Regions from separate parts of the Amycolatopsis sp. NPDC047767 genome, predicted to be linked through region 1. Evidence: riboswitches for the same ligand, from Rfam matches in the RefSeq annotation. Region 1 holds a riboswitch; the other holds the start of a gene.
The links. Region 1 has a riboswitch for thiamine pyrophosphate ahead of thiC (phosphomethylpyrimidine synthase ThiC). Riboswitches for the same ligand answer to the same signal wherever they lie in the genome.

Region 1 (7,253 bases):
AGGCATTTGGGCCCACAAAGCGCGGGCGGCGGCGTCGTCGGTCACGGGTCCAGTGTGGCCGCTCAGTCGGCCAGCCGCCAGAACGGGGACACCGGCCCCACCCCGGCGCCGAGCGGGTAGGCCTCGGCGACGCAGCGTGCGATGAACTGCTTCGCCTCGGTCACGGCCGTCGGCACGTCGGCGCCCTTGGCGAGCGACGACGTGATGGCCGAGGCCATCGTGTCGCCGCCGCCGTGGGTGTTGTCGGTGTCGATGCGCACGCCGCTGAGCTCCAGCACGTCCGTGCCGTCGGTGAGCAGGTCCACGCAGTCCTCGGCCTCGTACAGGTGCCCGCCCTTCACCAGCACCCACCGGGATCCGAACTCCAGCAACGCGTCCGCCGCCGCGCGCTGGGTTTGCGCGCCGGTGACCGTGATGCCGGTGAGCAGCCTCACCTCGTCGAGGTTCGGCGTGATCAGCGTGGCGCGCGGGAAGAGCTCCGTGCGGATGGCCTCCAGCGCCTCCTCACGCAGGAGCGCGTGACCGGTCATCGACGCGGCCACCGGGTCGACGACGAACGGGGTGTCCGTGTCGCGTCCGATGTGGACCTCGTCAAGCGTTTTCGCCACGGCCTGGATGATGTCGGCCGTGGCGAGCATGCCGGTCTTCGCCGCGTTCACGCCCATGTCGCCGGCCACGGCCTTGATCTGCGCCGTGACGACGTCGGCCGGGATCTCGGTGAAGCCCTGCACGCCGAGCGAGTTCTGCACCGTGACGGCCGTGAGCGCGACGAGCCCGTGGACGCCGTGGGCGAAGAACGTGCGCAGGTCGGCCTGCACGCCCGCACCACCGCCGGAGTCGGATCCGGCGATGGTGAGGGCGGTGCGGGGGGTTTCGGTCATGACTACTGCCTCTGATTGCTGGTGGAGCTACTGCCCGACGACCGGGAGGTAGACCTTGTTGCCCTGCTCGCCGAACTCGGCCGACTTCTCCGCCATGCCGGCCTCGATGGCCTCCACAGTGGACAGCCCGTGTTCCTCGGCGTACTTGCGCACGTCGTGGGTGATCCGCATCGAGCAGAACTTCGGGCCGCACATCGAGCAGAAGTGCGCGGTCTTCGCCGGCTCCGCGGGCAGCGTCTCGTCGTGGTACGAGCGCGCGGTGTCGGGGTCGAGCGCCAGATTGAACTGGTCGTTCCAGCGGAACTCGAAGCGGGCCTTGGACAGCTCGTCGTCCCACTCGTGCGCGTGGGGGTGGCCCTTGGCGAGGTCGGCGGAGTGCGCGGCGATCTTGTAGGTGATCACGCCGGTCTTCACGTCGTCGCGGTTGGGCAGGCCGAGGTGCTCCTTCGGCGTGACGTAGCAGAGCATCGCCGTGCCGTACCAGCCGATCTGTGCCGCGCCGATGGCGGAGGTGATGTGGTCGTACGCCGGCGCGATGTCCGTCGCGAGTGGACCGAGGGTGTAGAACGGTGCCTCGCCGGTGAGCTGTTCCTCCAGCTCGACGTTCTCCTTGATCTTGTGCATCGGCACGTGGCCGGGGCCCTCGATCATCACCTGCACGTCGTGCTCGCGCGCGATGTGCGTGAGCTCACCGAGGGTCTCGAGCTCGGCGAACTGCGCGCGGTCGTTGGCGTCGGCGATCGAGCCGGGACGCAGGCCGTCGCCGAGGGAGAACGTGACGTCGTACTTGCGCAGGATCTCGCAGAGTTCCTCGAAGTTGGTGTAGAGGAACGATTCCTTGTGGTGCGCGAGGCACCACGCGGCCATGATCGAGCCGCCGCGGCTCACGATGCCGGTCACGCGACGGGCGGTGAGCGGGATGTAGCGCAGCAGCACTCCCGCGTGGACGGTGACGTAGTCCACACCCTGTTCGCACTGCTCGATGATCGTGTCGCGGTAGACCTCCCACGACAGCTTCTCCGGCTCCCCGTTGACCTTCTCCAGTGCCTGGTAGATCGGCACGGTGCCCACGGGCACGGGGGAGTTGCGGACGATCCACTCGCGCGTCTCGTGGATGCGCTTGCCGGTCGACAGGTCCATGATCGTGTCGGCGCCCCAGCGGGTGGCCCACACCATCTTGTCGACCTCTTCCTCCACTGAGGACCAGACGGCCGAGTTGCCCATGTTGGCGTTGATCTTCACCAGGAACTTCTTGCCGATGATCATCGGCTCGCTCTCCGGGTGCTTGCGGTTGGCGGGGATCACCGCCCGCCCGCGCGCGACCTCGTCGCGCACGAACTCGGGTGAGCACCGCTCACGCGCGGCGATGAACTCCATCTCACGCGTGATCACGCCGGCTTTGGCCCAGCCGAGCTGGGTGTTGTGCGCGCGGCCGTCGGCCCAGCCCGCGCGCAGCGGGTGAAGTCCATTGTGGACGTCGATCTTCGCGTCCAGGTCGGTGTACGGCCCGGACGTGTCGTACACGTCGAAGTGCTCACCGTTCGACAGGTCGATGCGCCGCGCCGGAACCCGCAGGCCCGACTCGGTGCGGTGGTAGACCTTGTGCGAACCGGTGATCGGCCCCGTGGTCACGGAAGGCGTGATGGCAGGCTCGTTCTCCAGCGTCGTCAACGACGTTCACTCCCTACGCCGGCATTACCCGGTCAGGTTCATGCGGTCGGCGGCACCGGGTGTCCACAGACAGACACCAGCCGCCCTCTCAGCCCGCCAAGGCGCGAGCTCCCGCGTTGGTTATGAGGTTGTCCCTCGACCATGCCACGGCGGATCACGCGAGCACAAGGCGACTTGTCGACCGGTGTGTTCTTCACCGGATCGGAGCATGCGGCCGCGAGGAGTTCACGTGACGATCACCTTTGACGACTTTGGGGGTGGCCCGTTGCGGAAAGTCCTGCTCACCGGGTTTGGTGGCAGTCTTGGCGATGAGCGCGGTCCCGGCCGCCTCGGCGGCTCAGAGTGACGCGCCAGGTGGGCCGGTACCCATCCGAGCTGGCTGCCGGCGGACAAAACGGGCTTCGGCACGGCCCGCGACCGCGCCGGCGACGTGTGGTTCACGCTGCAGGGCGGGCGCATGTCGGAGGTCTGCTACCCCGACTTGTCGACTCCGAGCGTGCGGTTGCTGGACGTCGCTGACCGGGCGGCCGCTCTCGCTCTACGCCGTGGCCGACCCGGACCTGACCAACGACGGCAGTGACGATTCGGCGTCCGCTGCCGCCGCGGTGGCGTCGGCTTCCGACGGTGCCACAGCGGCCGCTCCGGCGTTTTCGCGGACGTCCGTCGGATACGCCGGCGTTTCGGATGGTGCAACGCAATTGCTGGCGTCGTAAAAACTGGTTTCGTATTCGCGTGCCACCGCCGGAAACGTCGTCCTTGCCGGGCAAACGACCGCCGACGGTGTGCGTTCCCGGCACCTGACTTTGGCGCTGGGCATGGGTTCGTCCGCCGCTGCGGCGACGAATAATCCCCAGGATTCCGCCAGCCGCAGTTTCCGCGCGATTTCCGCCGACTACTCCCGCGGCTGGCGCGATTACCTTTCCACGGTCCGCGCCGCCCCGTCTTCATTGCCGATCACGGCGTCCCGCGATCTGTACCACTCCGGCGCGACCAGCCGCGTGTGCCCCCAGCAACTCACCTCGGGAAGCCCCCACCTACCCTCGGGCTCACCCGGCCGCACCCCCGGCACCCCGACGGCCTCGGCCACACCACCGGCCTGGACCCACGCGCAGTACATCCGCCTGGCCAGGTCGGTCGCGCAGAACCACCCGGTCGAGCAGCCTGCCGCCGAAGCAGCGAGCACTTCCTGGGGTGATGAACCGCTGAAACGATGAGTCTCCCGGCCCCAACCCAGGACCGGGAGACTCATCGACAAAACGACTCAAGCCTCAGCCGGCTCGTCCTTCGGGGGCAGCCAGCTCAGGCCCGGGACGCCCCATTTGTTCTTCTTCAGCATCTTCTTCGCCGCGCGCGCGTGGCGGCCCACCAGGCGGTCGAGGTAGAGGTGCCCGTCGAGGTGGTCGGTCTCGTGCTGCAGGCAGCGGGCGAAGTAGCCGGTGCCTTCGACGGAGATGGGCGAGCCGGTCACGTCGAAACCGGTCACGCGCGCCCACGAGGCGCGGCCCGTGGGGTAGGACTCGCCGGGGACCGAGAGGCAGCCTTCCCAGTCGTCGTCCGGGTCGGGCATGGTTTCGGGGATCTCGGAGGTCTCCAGCTGGGGGTTCACCACCAGGCCGCGGTGTTCGACGCCCTCGTCGTCGGGGCAGTCGTAGACGAACAGGCGCAGGTCGAGGCCGATCTGGTTGGCCGCGAGACCCACGCCTTCGGCGGCGTACATCGTCTCGAACATGTCCTCGGTCAGCGTGCGCAGCTGCTCGTCGAACTCCGTGACCTCACGGGTCGGCTGGTGCAGCACGGGATCGCCGGCGATGCGGATGGGGTGGACGGTCACGAGCAGCGAGTTTAGTCGGACCCGTCTGATACACCTGGATCGGACCGTGACGCGCCGCGCCGGATGCCCATGTCGGGCGTGGGTTCCGTGGTTCAATGGCGCCCGCGGAAGGACAGCCGAAACCGATTGCGAGGACCGCATGGACGCCGCGGAGTCGATGGCTGGGGAGCAGCCGTCGCCGCCGGAGAATGTGGGCGGCCTGACCGAGCGTGAGGTGGAGATCCTCGCGTTCGAACGTCAGTGGTGGCGGCACGCCGGTGCCAAGGAGAACGCCATCCGGGAACGGTTCTCGCTGTCCTCGACCCGTTACTACCAGCTGCTGAACACACTGCTGGAAAAGCCTGAGGCCATGGCGGCCGACCCGATGCTGGTGAAGCGGCTGCGCAAGACGCGCGCCGCCCGGCAGCGCAAGCGCGGCGCCAGGCGGCTGGGGATCGAACTGTCATGAGCTTCTTCTCGGGACTGTCCCGGCCCATGCGGGCCGCGGGCGTCGCGCTCATCGGCGTCGCCGTGATCGCCGCGATCGTGGGCGGCGTGACCGCGCTGTCGGGCAACGGATCGAGCGACAACAACGCCGGGCCCACCAGCTCGAGCGGGTCGCCTTCTTCACAACAGTCGACAGCAGGCTCGTCGTCTTCGGCGACGCCGCCTTCGTCGTCGGCCCCGTCTTCGCCCGCTTCGTCGGCGCCCTCGTCGCCACCGGCCGGCCAGTCGGGACAGCCAGGGCAGCCGGGCCAGCCCGGTCAGCCTGGTCAGCCCAGCGGACAGCCGGGGCAGCCCGGCCAGCCCGGTGGCCAGCCGGGACAACCGGGTCAGCCGGGCGGCGACCAGCAGGCGTCCAACAAGTGGGTGACCGTGCGGGTCTACAACAACTCCACGATCCCGCACCTCGCCGAGCAGGCCGCCCAGGACTTCCGCGCGTCGGGCTGGAACGTGCCCGAGGTCGGCAACTACCCGCAGGGCGTCATCGCGCACACCACGGCCTACTACCGCCCGGGCACCGACGAGGAGGCCGCCGCGAAGCAGCTGGCCGCCGAGTTCGGGTTCCAGGCCCAGCCGCGGTTCGACGGCATCCAGAACTCGAGCCCGGGCGTGATCGTGATCATCACCAAGGACTACCAGAGCGCCCACAAGGGCAGCTGACCAGCGAAAACAACGGGGCCCCACCGCGAAGGTGGGGCCCCGTTGTCGTCAGCGTTCCTGCTGGGCCTGCGCGTACGCCTCCAGCGTCGCCAGCTGCGCCGGGTCCAGCGACGGCCGCACGACCTCCCGCGCCTTCGCCAGGTGGGCGGCGGTCACCACGTGCGCCTCCAGCGACTCGCGCATCGCCGTGAGCGCGGCCTCGCGGATGAGCGCGGCGCAGTCGGCGGCGGAGTAACCGTCCAGGGTGGACGCGATGGCCGCCAGATCCACATCGGACGCCAGCGGCGTGTTCTTCGACGTCGCCTTGAGGATCGCGGTGCGCGACTCGGCGTCGGGCGGCGGCACGTAGATGCGCCGCTCCAGCCGGCCCGGCCGTAGCAGCGCCGGGTCCACGAGCTCGGGCCGGTTCGTGGCGCCCAGCACCACGACCTCGCGCATCGGCTCCACGCCGTCGAGCTCCGTGAGCAGCGCGGCGACCACGCGGTCGGCCACGCCGGAGTCGGACGACTGCCCGCGCCGCGGCGCCAGCGCGTCGATCTCGTCGAGGAAGATCAGCGACGGCGCGGCGTCGGCGGCCCGCCGGAACAGGTCGCGCACGGCCCGCTCCGACTCGCCGACCCACTTGTCCAGCAGCTCGGCGCCCTTGATCGCGAACACGTTGAGCGCGCCCGTGCCCGCCAGCGCGCGCACGAGGAACGTCTTGCCGCCGCCGGGCGGGCCGTAGAGCAGCACGCCGCGTGGCGGGTCGATGCCCAGGCGGGCGAAGGAATCCGGGTAGCGCAGCGGCCACAGCACCGTCTCGGTGAGGGCCTGCTTGACGTCGACCATGTTGCCCACGTCCTCGAGCGTCAGCCCGCCCGTGGCCAGGTTGTCCGAAGTGGACAGCGAGATCGGCCGGACGGTGGCGAGCGCGTCGAGCAGGTCGTGCTCCGAGATCCGCGGCTCGGCGACGTCACGCTGGCGCAGCGCGGCCCGCAGAGCCGCGTCGCGGCGCAGGGCGATGAGGTCGGCGGCGACGAACCCGGGCGTCTTCTCGGCGAGCACGCCCAGGTCGGCGCCCGGTTCCACCGGCACGTCACGCAGCAGGATCCGCAGCAGTTCGATGCGGGTCTTCGCGTCCGGCAGCGGCAGACCGAGCTCACGGTCGAGCAGGTCGGCGGTGCGCAGCCGCGGGTCCACGGACTCGGCGCGCTGCGTCGTCGCCACCACGGCCAGGCCCTCGCGGCGCATGGCCGCCCGCAGCTCCTCCAGCACGACGGTGGCGATCGGCGGCGGCTGCGTGGCCGGCAGGAGCGCGTCGACGTCGTTGATCAGCAGCACCCCGGGCCCGTCGCCGTCGGCGGCGCGGGTCACGGCCTCCCGCAGGCGGGCGTGGGCCGCGTTCGGCTCCAGCACGGCGATGTTGGGCGCGACCAGCGACACCACGCGCACCTTCTCGGCCTGCGCGACCGAGCGCACCAGCGTCGCCTTGCCGACGCCCTCCGGCCCCGACAGCAGCACCCCCAGGTGCGCCGACGTGCCCAGCCGCATCAGCAGCTCCGGCCGGTGGAACGCCAGATCGAACCACTCGGCGAGCTTGCGCGCGGCCCCTTCCGCGCCCACCAGGTCGGCGACGGGTGGGATCGGTTCCGCGAGCTCCTCCGGCCTGGTCTCCTCGACGACCTCGGCCTCGAGGTAGTCCTCGGCCGCCGTCACGGCGGTGCTGCGGACGAGCGCCGTCGCGCTGC
Region 2 (7,253 bases), on a different contig from region 1:
GAGCGTGAACGCCTCTTCCTGATCGTGGGTGACCAGCAGGGCGGTGATCTTGCTGCGCCGCAACAGGTCCGCGAGATCGATGGCGAGCTGCTCGCGCAGCCCCGCGTCGAGGCCGGACAGCGGTTCGTCGAGCAGCAGCAGCCGCGGTTCGGGCGCGAGGGCGCGAGCCAGGGCCACGCGCTGCGCCTGGCCGCCCGACAGCTCGGTGACGCGCCGGCGTCCGAACCCCTTGAGCCCCACCAGTTCCAGCAGCTCTTCGACGCGGGCCCGGTGTTTCGTCTTGGGGATCCCGTGCATGCGCAGGCCGAACGCGATGTTCGCGGCGACGTCGCGGTGCGGGAAGAGCTGGCCGTCCTGGAAGACCAGCCCGAATCCGCGCCGGTGCACGGGCACGGTGGCGAGGTCGGTGCCGTCCCAGCTCACCGAGCCCGACGTCATGGGCTCGAGGCCGGTGATGGCACGCAGCAGCGTCGACTTGCCCGAGCCGGACGGGCCGAGCAGGGCGAGCACCTCGCCGTCGGCGATGTCGAGGCGCGCGTCGCGGACCGCCGCGAACGAGCCGTAGTGGACCGTGAGGTCCCGCACCGTGAGCGCCATTCAGAACTCCCCCACCGTGCCGTGCCCGCGAACGGAGCCGAAGCGGTCGATCAGCGCGACGGCCGCGACCGTCACGACCATGAGCAGCGCGCACGCGGCGTACGCCATCTGGTTGTTGAGCTCGCCCGGGCGCGAGATGAGCGTCGCGACGGCGACGGGCAGCGTCGGCGCGTCGGGGCGGGCGAGGAAGCTCGTGGCGCCGAACTCGCCGAGCGCCACCACGAAACCGAACCCGGCGGCCGCGACGAGCGAGCGCGCGGTGAGCGGCAGGTCGATCTCGCGCCACACGCGGGCCGGGCTCGCGCCGAGCGTCGCCGCGGCCTGGCGCAGCCGCACGTCGACGGCGCGCAGCACCGGCAGGATCATCCGCACGACCAGCGGGATGATCACCAGCGCCTGCGCGAGCGGCACGAGCAGCGGCGACGTGCGCAGGTCGCCGGGCAGCGCGTCGAGCGTCACGAGGTAGCCGAAGCCGACCGTCACGGCGGAGACGCCCAGCGGCAGCATCAGGGCGGCGTCCATCGTCTCGCCCATGCCGCGGGCGAGGCGGCCGGGTGCGCGCCGCAGGGCGACGAGCACGACGCTGGCCAGGACGCCGACGGCCATGGCGAGCAGCGTCGCGTCGGTGGCGGCGGCGAGCGAGTTCTGGGCGGCGACCCAGCCGGAGACCTGCAGCGCGTCGTCCGTGCCGGTGCTCGCGAGTGCGCGGAAGCCGGCGAGGCTCCAGCCGTCCGGTGTGGACACCGACTCCAGCAGCAGCGCGACGATCGGCGTCATCAGCAGGGCGATCACGACCGTGGCCGCGCCGACCGTCCACCATTCGCCTTTTCTCGGCCGCCGGGGCGTGGCCTGCTTGAGTTTCACGGCGTTCTCACGGCGGCGCCGGGCGATCGCGCCCAGCGCGAGGGCGGCGAGGACGGCGGCGAACTGGATGAGCGACAGCGCGGCCGCTCCGGAGAGGTCGAGCAGGTCGACCGTGCGCAGGTAGATCTCGGTCTCGAGCGTGCGGTAGCGGCCGCCGCCGAGGATGAGCACCACGCCGAAACTGGTGGCGCAGAAGAGAAAGACGACCGCCGCGGCCGACGCGACGGCCGGGCCGAGCGCGGGCAGCGTCACCGTGCGGAAGGCCCGCCACGGCGAGGCGCCCAGCGCGCGGGCGGCTTCGGTCGCACGCGGGTCGAGGTGGCTCCACAGCCCGGCGACGGTCCGGGCGACCACGGCGACGTTGAAAAACGCGTTGGCCAGCACCAGCGGCAGCACACCGCCGTCGGGCCACAGCGCGCGGAACGCGAGCCCGACGACCACCGTGGGCAGCACGAACGGCACCAGCACCAGCGTGCGCGCCAGCCCGACACCCGGCAGCTTCACGCGCGCGAGCACGTAGGCCACCGGCAGCCCCGCGACCACGGCGACGACTGTCGACGCGGCGGCGCTGACCAGCGTGAACGCGGCGAGCTGCCACGTCTGCGCGTCGGCCAGGACCGTGTCCACGCCGCCGGCCGAGAAGCCGCGGCCGAGGATCGCGACGACCGGCCACGCGAAGAACACGACCAGGAACGCGACGGGCAGCAGGCCGAGCAGCGCCAGGCCCGCCGTGCGCGCGGTCTGCGCCGGCGTTACGCGCCCATGAGCGAGCGCCATTCACCGATCCACTTCTCACGGCCGGCCTGGATCTGGTCGGCGGGCAGAGTCGCGGGGTCCTGGGGCAGCGGCGCGGCCGCGGCCCAGCCGGCGGGCAGGTCGACGCCCTCGCGGGCCGGGTAGACGTACATGTTGGCCGCGACCGTCGTCTGGAACTGCTGCGACAGCAGGAAGTCGACCACCTTCTGGGCCTGCGGCACCTGCTTGGTGCCGGCGAGGACGCCGGCGTACTCGATCTGGCGGAAGCACGTGTCGAGCAGCGCCTTGGTGCGCGGCTTGCCGTCGTCGCCGATCTCGGCGGCCGGCGAGGACGCATACGAGACCACGATCGGGCGCGGGCCCTTGCCCGAGGAGCCGGAGAAGTCCTTGGTGTAGGCCTCTTCCCAGCCGCTGTCGACCTTGACGCCGTTGGCCTTGAGCTTGGCCCAGTAGTCGTGCCAGCCCTGCTCGCCGTACTTCGCCACGGTGCCCAGCAGGAACGCCAGCCCGGGCGACGCCGTAGCGGGGCTCTCGGCGACGGTGAGGTCCTTGTACTTCGGGTCGGCGAGGTCGTCGTAGGTCTTGGGTTCGGGCAGGTGCTTGCTCGCGAAGTAGGCGGGGTCGATGTTGACGCAGACGTCGCCGACGTCCACGGCGCTCAGGCGGTGCTGCGGATCCGCGGAGTACCGCTGCGGCCCGCGGTCGGCCTCGGGGCTCGTGTACGCCTGGAACACGCCCTCGCCCAGCGCGCGCGAGGCGAACGTGTTGTCGACGCCGAACGCCACGTCGCCGATCGGGTTGGCCTTGGTGAGCACCAGTTTGTTGGTGAGCTCCCCCGCGTCGCCCGATTTGAGGATCTTGAGCTTGATCCCGGACTGCCGCTGGAACGCGTCCAGCACGTCCTGCGGCGCGACGAACGAGTCGTGCGTGACGAGCGTGACCGTCGGGGTCTGCTGGGCGTCGCCGCCCGAGCTGCCGCCGGACAGCGAGCACGCGCTCGCCAGCGCCGTGACCGTGGCCAGGCCCAGCACCGTGCGTGCGGTCCGCGGAATCATCTGCCCTCCTTGCGCCGATGCGGGGAGAGCAGCCCTCCCTGCGCCGGCATGATCCGGAATCAGGTGCGAACGGTCGCGGGTCTCGGGCACCCGCCTCTCAGCCCGGCTGCACCGGACTCCCGTGGCAACCGTGCAGCGTAGCCCAAACGGGTTCACCATTGGACACATGGCGCAACTACTGAGCGACTCCGAGATCTCATCGGCCCTGGCCACCGTCCCCGACTGGCGCCGTTCCGGCGACTCCATCACCCGTACGGTCGACCTCCCGTCCTTCCCGGACGCCGTGACCTTCGTGGTCCGCGTCGGCTACCTCGCCGAAGCCGCCGACCACCACCCGGACATCGACATCCGCTGGCGCACCGTGACGCTAACCCTCTCCACCCACTCCGCCGGCGGCCTCACCTCGAAGGACTTCGCCCTCGCGGCCCAGATCGACTCCCTGTGATCTGCCCGACCCCGGCGACACCTCCCGCGGGCTGACACGTCCCCTCTTCGTACGGACTTCCACGGAGGGGACTTTCATGACCCAGGCGATCATCGTCGGCACCACCGCGTTCACCCTGATGGTGGCCTCCGCCGCCGCGGTCCTGTGGCGCACTTTCCGCGCCCATCGTGATCTCGACCACAGGCCGTAACACCACCCTTGATCAGCGCGCTATCCCAGCGGAATCCGCCCACCCCGCCCCGCTAGGACCCGCGATGAACAACTCGCCCACTGCCCTCTCCGCCACCCAGCGCGCCTGGATCACGCTGTTCGCGACGTCGTTCACGCTGGCGGCTTTGGTGGTGCTCGGCCTGCTGGGCTGAGCGCTTCTTTTCACTCTCCGAAGCACGCGGCGCCCGACGAACATCGGGCCGCCTCGAAGAGGTACTCCGCCCCCCGATTTCGTGAATTCGGTCCGCACCTTCACCAGACCCGGCGAATCAGCACCCGAAACGCCCAGTTTTGGCTAAGGTGGTTCTTTCGTCGGCTCCTGACGCCCGCCGACGAGGCAGGACTGGACATTGCGAAGCCCGAGGGGGGACCTCGACATGCCCGACTTCACCGTCGACATCGGCGGTTTGCAGGCGCTCGGCAAGAATCTCGACCACGTCGGCGAGAACATCGAGCAGGCCACCAAACGCATGGAGGACATCGGCCCCGATTCGATCGGGCCGGACGACCTCGACGAAGCGTGTGCCGACTTCACCTCGGACTGGTCCGGCGGGCTGAAGAAGATCAAGGAAGCCGTCACCGGCATCAAGGGAGGCCTCGACAACGCGGTCCAGGGTTATGCCGAACTTGAAGAAAGCCTCAAGAGCTCACTCCAGCGCATGGCCGCCAAGGTCGAAGAGGCGACCGCCGGATGAGCGACGCCGACTACCCGGCTCTCCGGTTCGACCCGGCGCGCGGCAATGTCAGCACAGTTCGTGAACTGGCCCGGCAGATCAAGGACACCGCCACCTACACGGACGAAGCCTACAACGTGCTGAAATCCATCCAGGACAAGAAAGACGTCTGGACCGGCGACGCCGCCGAAGCGTTCGCCGGCAAGCTCGACCAGCTACCCGAATACCTCGACAAGGGCCAGAAATCGCTGACGCTGGCGGGCAAAGCCCTTGCCGATTGGTCCGACCGGCTCGACGCGCACCAGCAGAAAGCAAAGCAGCTGGAGGAGGAGTGCCGGAAAGCTCTCGGGGACGCCGAGGCGAAGAACTCCGCAGCCGAGTCCGCCCGCGACCTTGCTCTGCAACAGCCTGACAACGCCACGATGCACAACGAGGCGGCGGACAAGATCAGCGCGGCGAACTCCGCTTGGGCCAGGGTGGACGATCTCCGCAGGCAGGCCGAAGACGTACGCGATGCCTGGGAAGACGACGCGGACACCTGCGCGGACGCGCTCAAAGACGCCGCGGAGGAGGCTCCCAAGGAGTCGTTCTGGGATTCGCTCGGCGGCATGTTCGACGACATCGGTGGATGGTTCAAGGACCACCTCGGCGATATCGGGGACATCGCCGGCATCGTGTCCGCCGTGGCGGGTGCGTTGGCGTTCATCCCCGTCCTGACCCCGATCTGCGGTCCGATCGCGCTTGGTGCCGGCGCCGTCGCGCTGGCCGCACACGGCGCGGACATGGCGGTCAACGAGAAGTACGACGACCCGAACGCGTGGGTCTCACTCGGCGGGGACGTCGTCGGGCTGATCCCCGGCATCGGCGCGGTGTCAAAGGGATTCAACGCCGCTGGTGACGCCGTCGCCGGCGTCGACCGCCTGGTCGACGTCACCAGGGCAGGTGGCGCGCTGAGCACTGCGAGCGACGCCGCGGTGGCGGGCGGACGCGCGTTCGCCGACGAAATGCCGCGAGTGATCAGCGAGATGAAGGACCCGAGCCGGGCCGCACAATGGCTGGCGGACAAGGCGATGGGCACCGGTGCGCTCACCGACCCCGCGCTGACGCAGAACGTCGCGAAGGCGTTCGAAGGCGGAACCAACGTCGCCTTGCAAGTACCGTCGGCAGCGGGCCTGTTCGACACGCACGACGCCACGACCGACGCCAAGAACGCAGCCGGCTGGGGCGGTTTGGCCACCGGCATCCTGACCGCGAGGTGAGCATGGGAATCTCGGACCTGCTCAATCCCGGACGCACCGAGGCACAGCTGGCCTTCAAGGTGCCGGAACAGTTGCACGAGATCGACCTGACGGAGAATCCGGAGATCAGGATTCGGCGAACGTACGACCGGCTCCGTGCATCGTTGCACGGGCTCACCGAGCGGCAGGCACTGCATCTCGCCTACAGCCAGGAATACCTGATCGCCGAGCTGAACGACCACGGTGGCGTCTACTTCGGACTGTGCTGTGCCCGGTCCGAGACCGACCCCCACCGGATCGTCACCGCTCAGTTTTCGGTCACCGTCCACGCTGCGGACCTGCACGCGGAACGTCCGCTCGCCGGCGCGGCGGGAGGTCTGCGCGCGCCCGGTTCTCCACGCGAAGTGGTCCTGGAGCGGTTCCCCGCGGGTGACGGGCTGATCGTCGCCGAGGAGCTGATCGTGACAGTGCCGTTCGGTCCGCTCGGCGAACCGGGTCCTGCCGAGCACCGGGTCCGACAGGCACAGGTCAGTTTCGCGTGCCCCGAGCGCCGCCGGATTGCCACGTTCGGTCTGTCCAGTGAGAGTCTCGAGGACTGGCCGTACCTGATGGTGATCCTCAATGGGATCGTGAACAGCGTTTCGTTCACCGATCAACCGACCAGATCGATCACCGCGACACTGGATGCGTGAACCCAAGATGACGAGGAGGGCACGGTGACCAACGTGATCGGCGCGAGCGTGGTCGCCCTGGTCGCGCTGAGTCTGCTCGTCGACCGGCTGCGGCGGCGTACCCAGCGGCTGGGCAAGGCCGTCGAGCAGGTGCACCGCGAGCTGGCGAAACTTCGCCCGGGCTCCGAGACGGCGTTGGTCGCCGTGTGGTCGGCGCACCCGTTGAGCGACCATATGATCAAGGAGCTCGCCACCGCGCGTGGCTACCGGTGCGTCGGCGAGCGGATGACCTACAACGGAGCACGCGGCCTCGAGTTCAAGCCGCCTCAGCAGCGACGGAAGCTGTCACTGGATGTCTGACAAGGTCGCCGACTCCATCGCACTCTGGCTGCTGCTGCCCTCTCTGGCACTGGTCGTGCTGGTCCTCGCCGCACAGGTGGCCGGCACTCCACGGGCGACCCGGCGACGCCGTCGCGAAAGTCAGCTGGGCCGGCTGCGGAACCTGCGCACCGGCACTTCCTTGCACCTCGACTGGCTGGAGTACCGGGAGATCCCCAAGCCCGAACTGCTCGACGTACTGGCCAGGCAGGGCTGGACGCTACGCACCGAAGACGTCGGCGAGACGGCCTGGACACTGCACTTCGCTCGGCAGACCGAGCCTGCGGAAGTCGGCAGTGCCCGTACTCGCCTGGCGGGCGAACTGGCCGCCGCCGAGCCGGACGTCCACGGCCGCTACCTCTTGG

Region 2: it holds a riboswitch for thiamine pyrophosphate, as region 1 does, so the genes downstream of both, AB0878_RS14255 (thiamine ABC transporter substrate-binding protein) here and thiC (phosphomethylpyrimidine synthase ThiC) in region 1, are expected to answer to the same signal.

Annotation. Positions count from the first base shown of each region.
Region 1 covers NZ_JBEYSJ010000013.1:132,450-139,702, forward strand. The annotation lists gene AB0878_RS23830 (hypothetical protein) at 1-45, opposite strand, end outside; gene thiD (bifunctional hydroxymethylpyrimidine kinase/phosphomethylpyrimidine kinase) at 63-881, opposite strand; gene thiC (phosphomethylpyrimidine synthase ThiC) at 909-2,552, opposite strand; TPP riboswitch at 2,546-2,677, opposite strand; gene AB0878_RS23845 (hypothetical protein) at 2,932-3,132, shown strand; partial or broken gene AB0878_RS23850 (hypothetical protein) at 3,098-3,766, shown strand; gene AB0878_RS23855 (peptide deformylase) at 3,814-4,383, opposite strand; gene AB0878_RS23860 (DUF3263 domain-containing protein) at 4,523-4,831, shown strand; gene AB0878_RS23865 (LytR C-terminal domain-containing protein) at 4,828-5,526, shown strand; gene AB0878_RS23870 (AAA family ATPase) at 5,575-7,253, opposite strand, start outside.
Region 2 covers NZ_JBEYSJ010000006.1:284,204-291,456, forward strand. The annotation lists gene AB0878_RS14245 (ABC transporter ATP-binding protein) at 1-597, opposite strand, end outside; gene AB0878_RS14250 (iron ABC transporter permease) at 598-2,238, opposite strand; gene AB0878_RS14255 (thiamine ABC transporter substrate-binding protein) at 2,214-3,272, opposite strand; TPP riboswitch at 3,290-3,405, opposite strand; gene AB0878_RS14260 (4a-hydroxytetrahydrobiopterin dehydratase) at 3,439-3,717, shown strand; gene AB0878_RS14265 (hypothetical protein) at 4,305-4,622, shown strand; gene AB0878_RS14270 (putative T7SS-secreted protein) at 4,619-5,860, shown strand; gene AB0878_RS14275 (hypothetical protein) at 5,863-6,531, shown strand; gene AB0878_RS14280 (hypothetical protein) at 6,556-6,870, shown strand; gene AB0878_RS14285 (hypothetical protein) at 6,863-7,253, shown strand, end outside.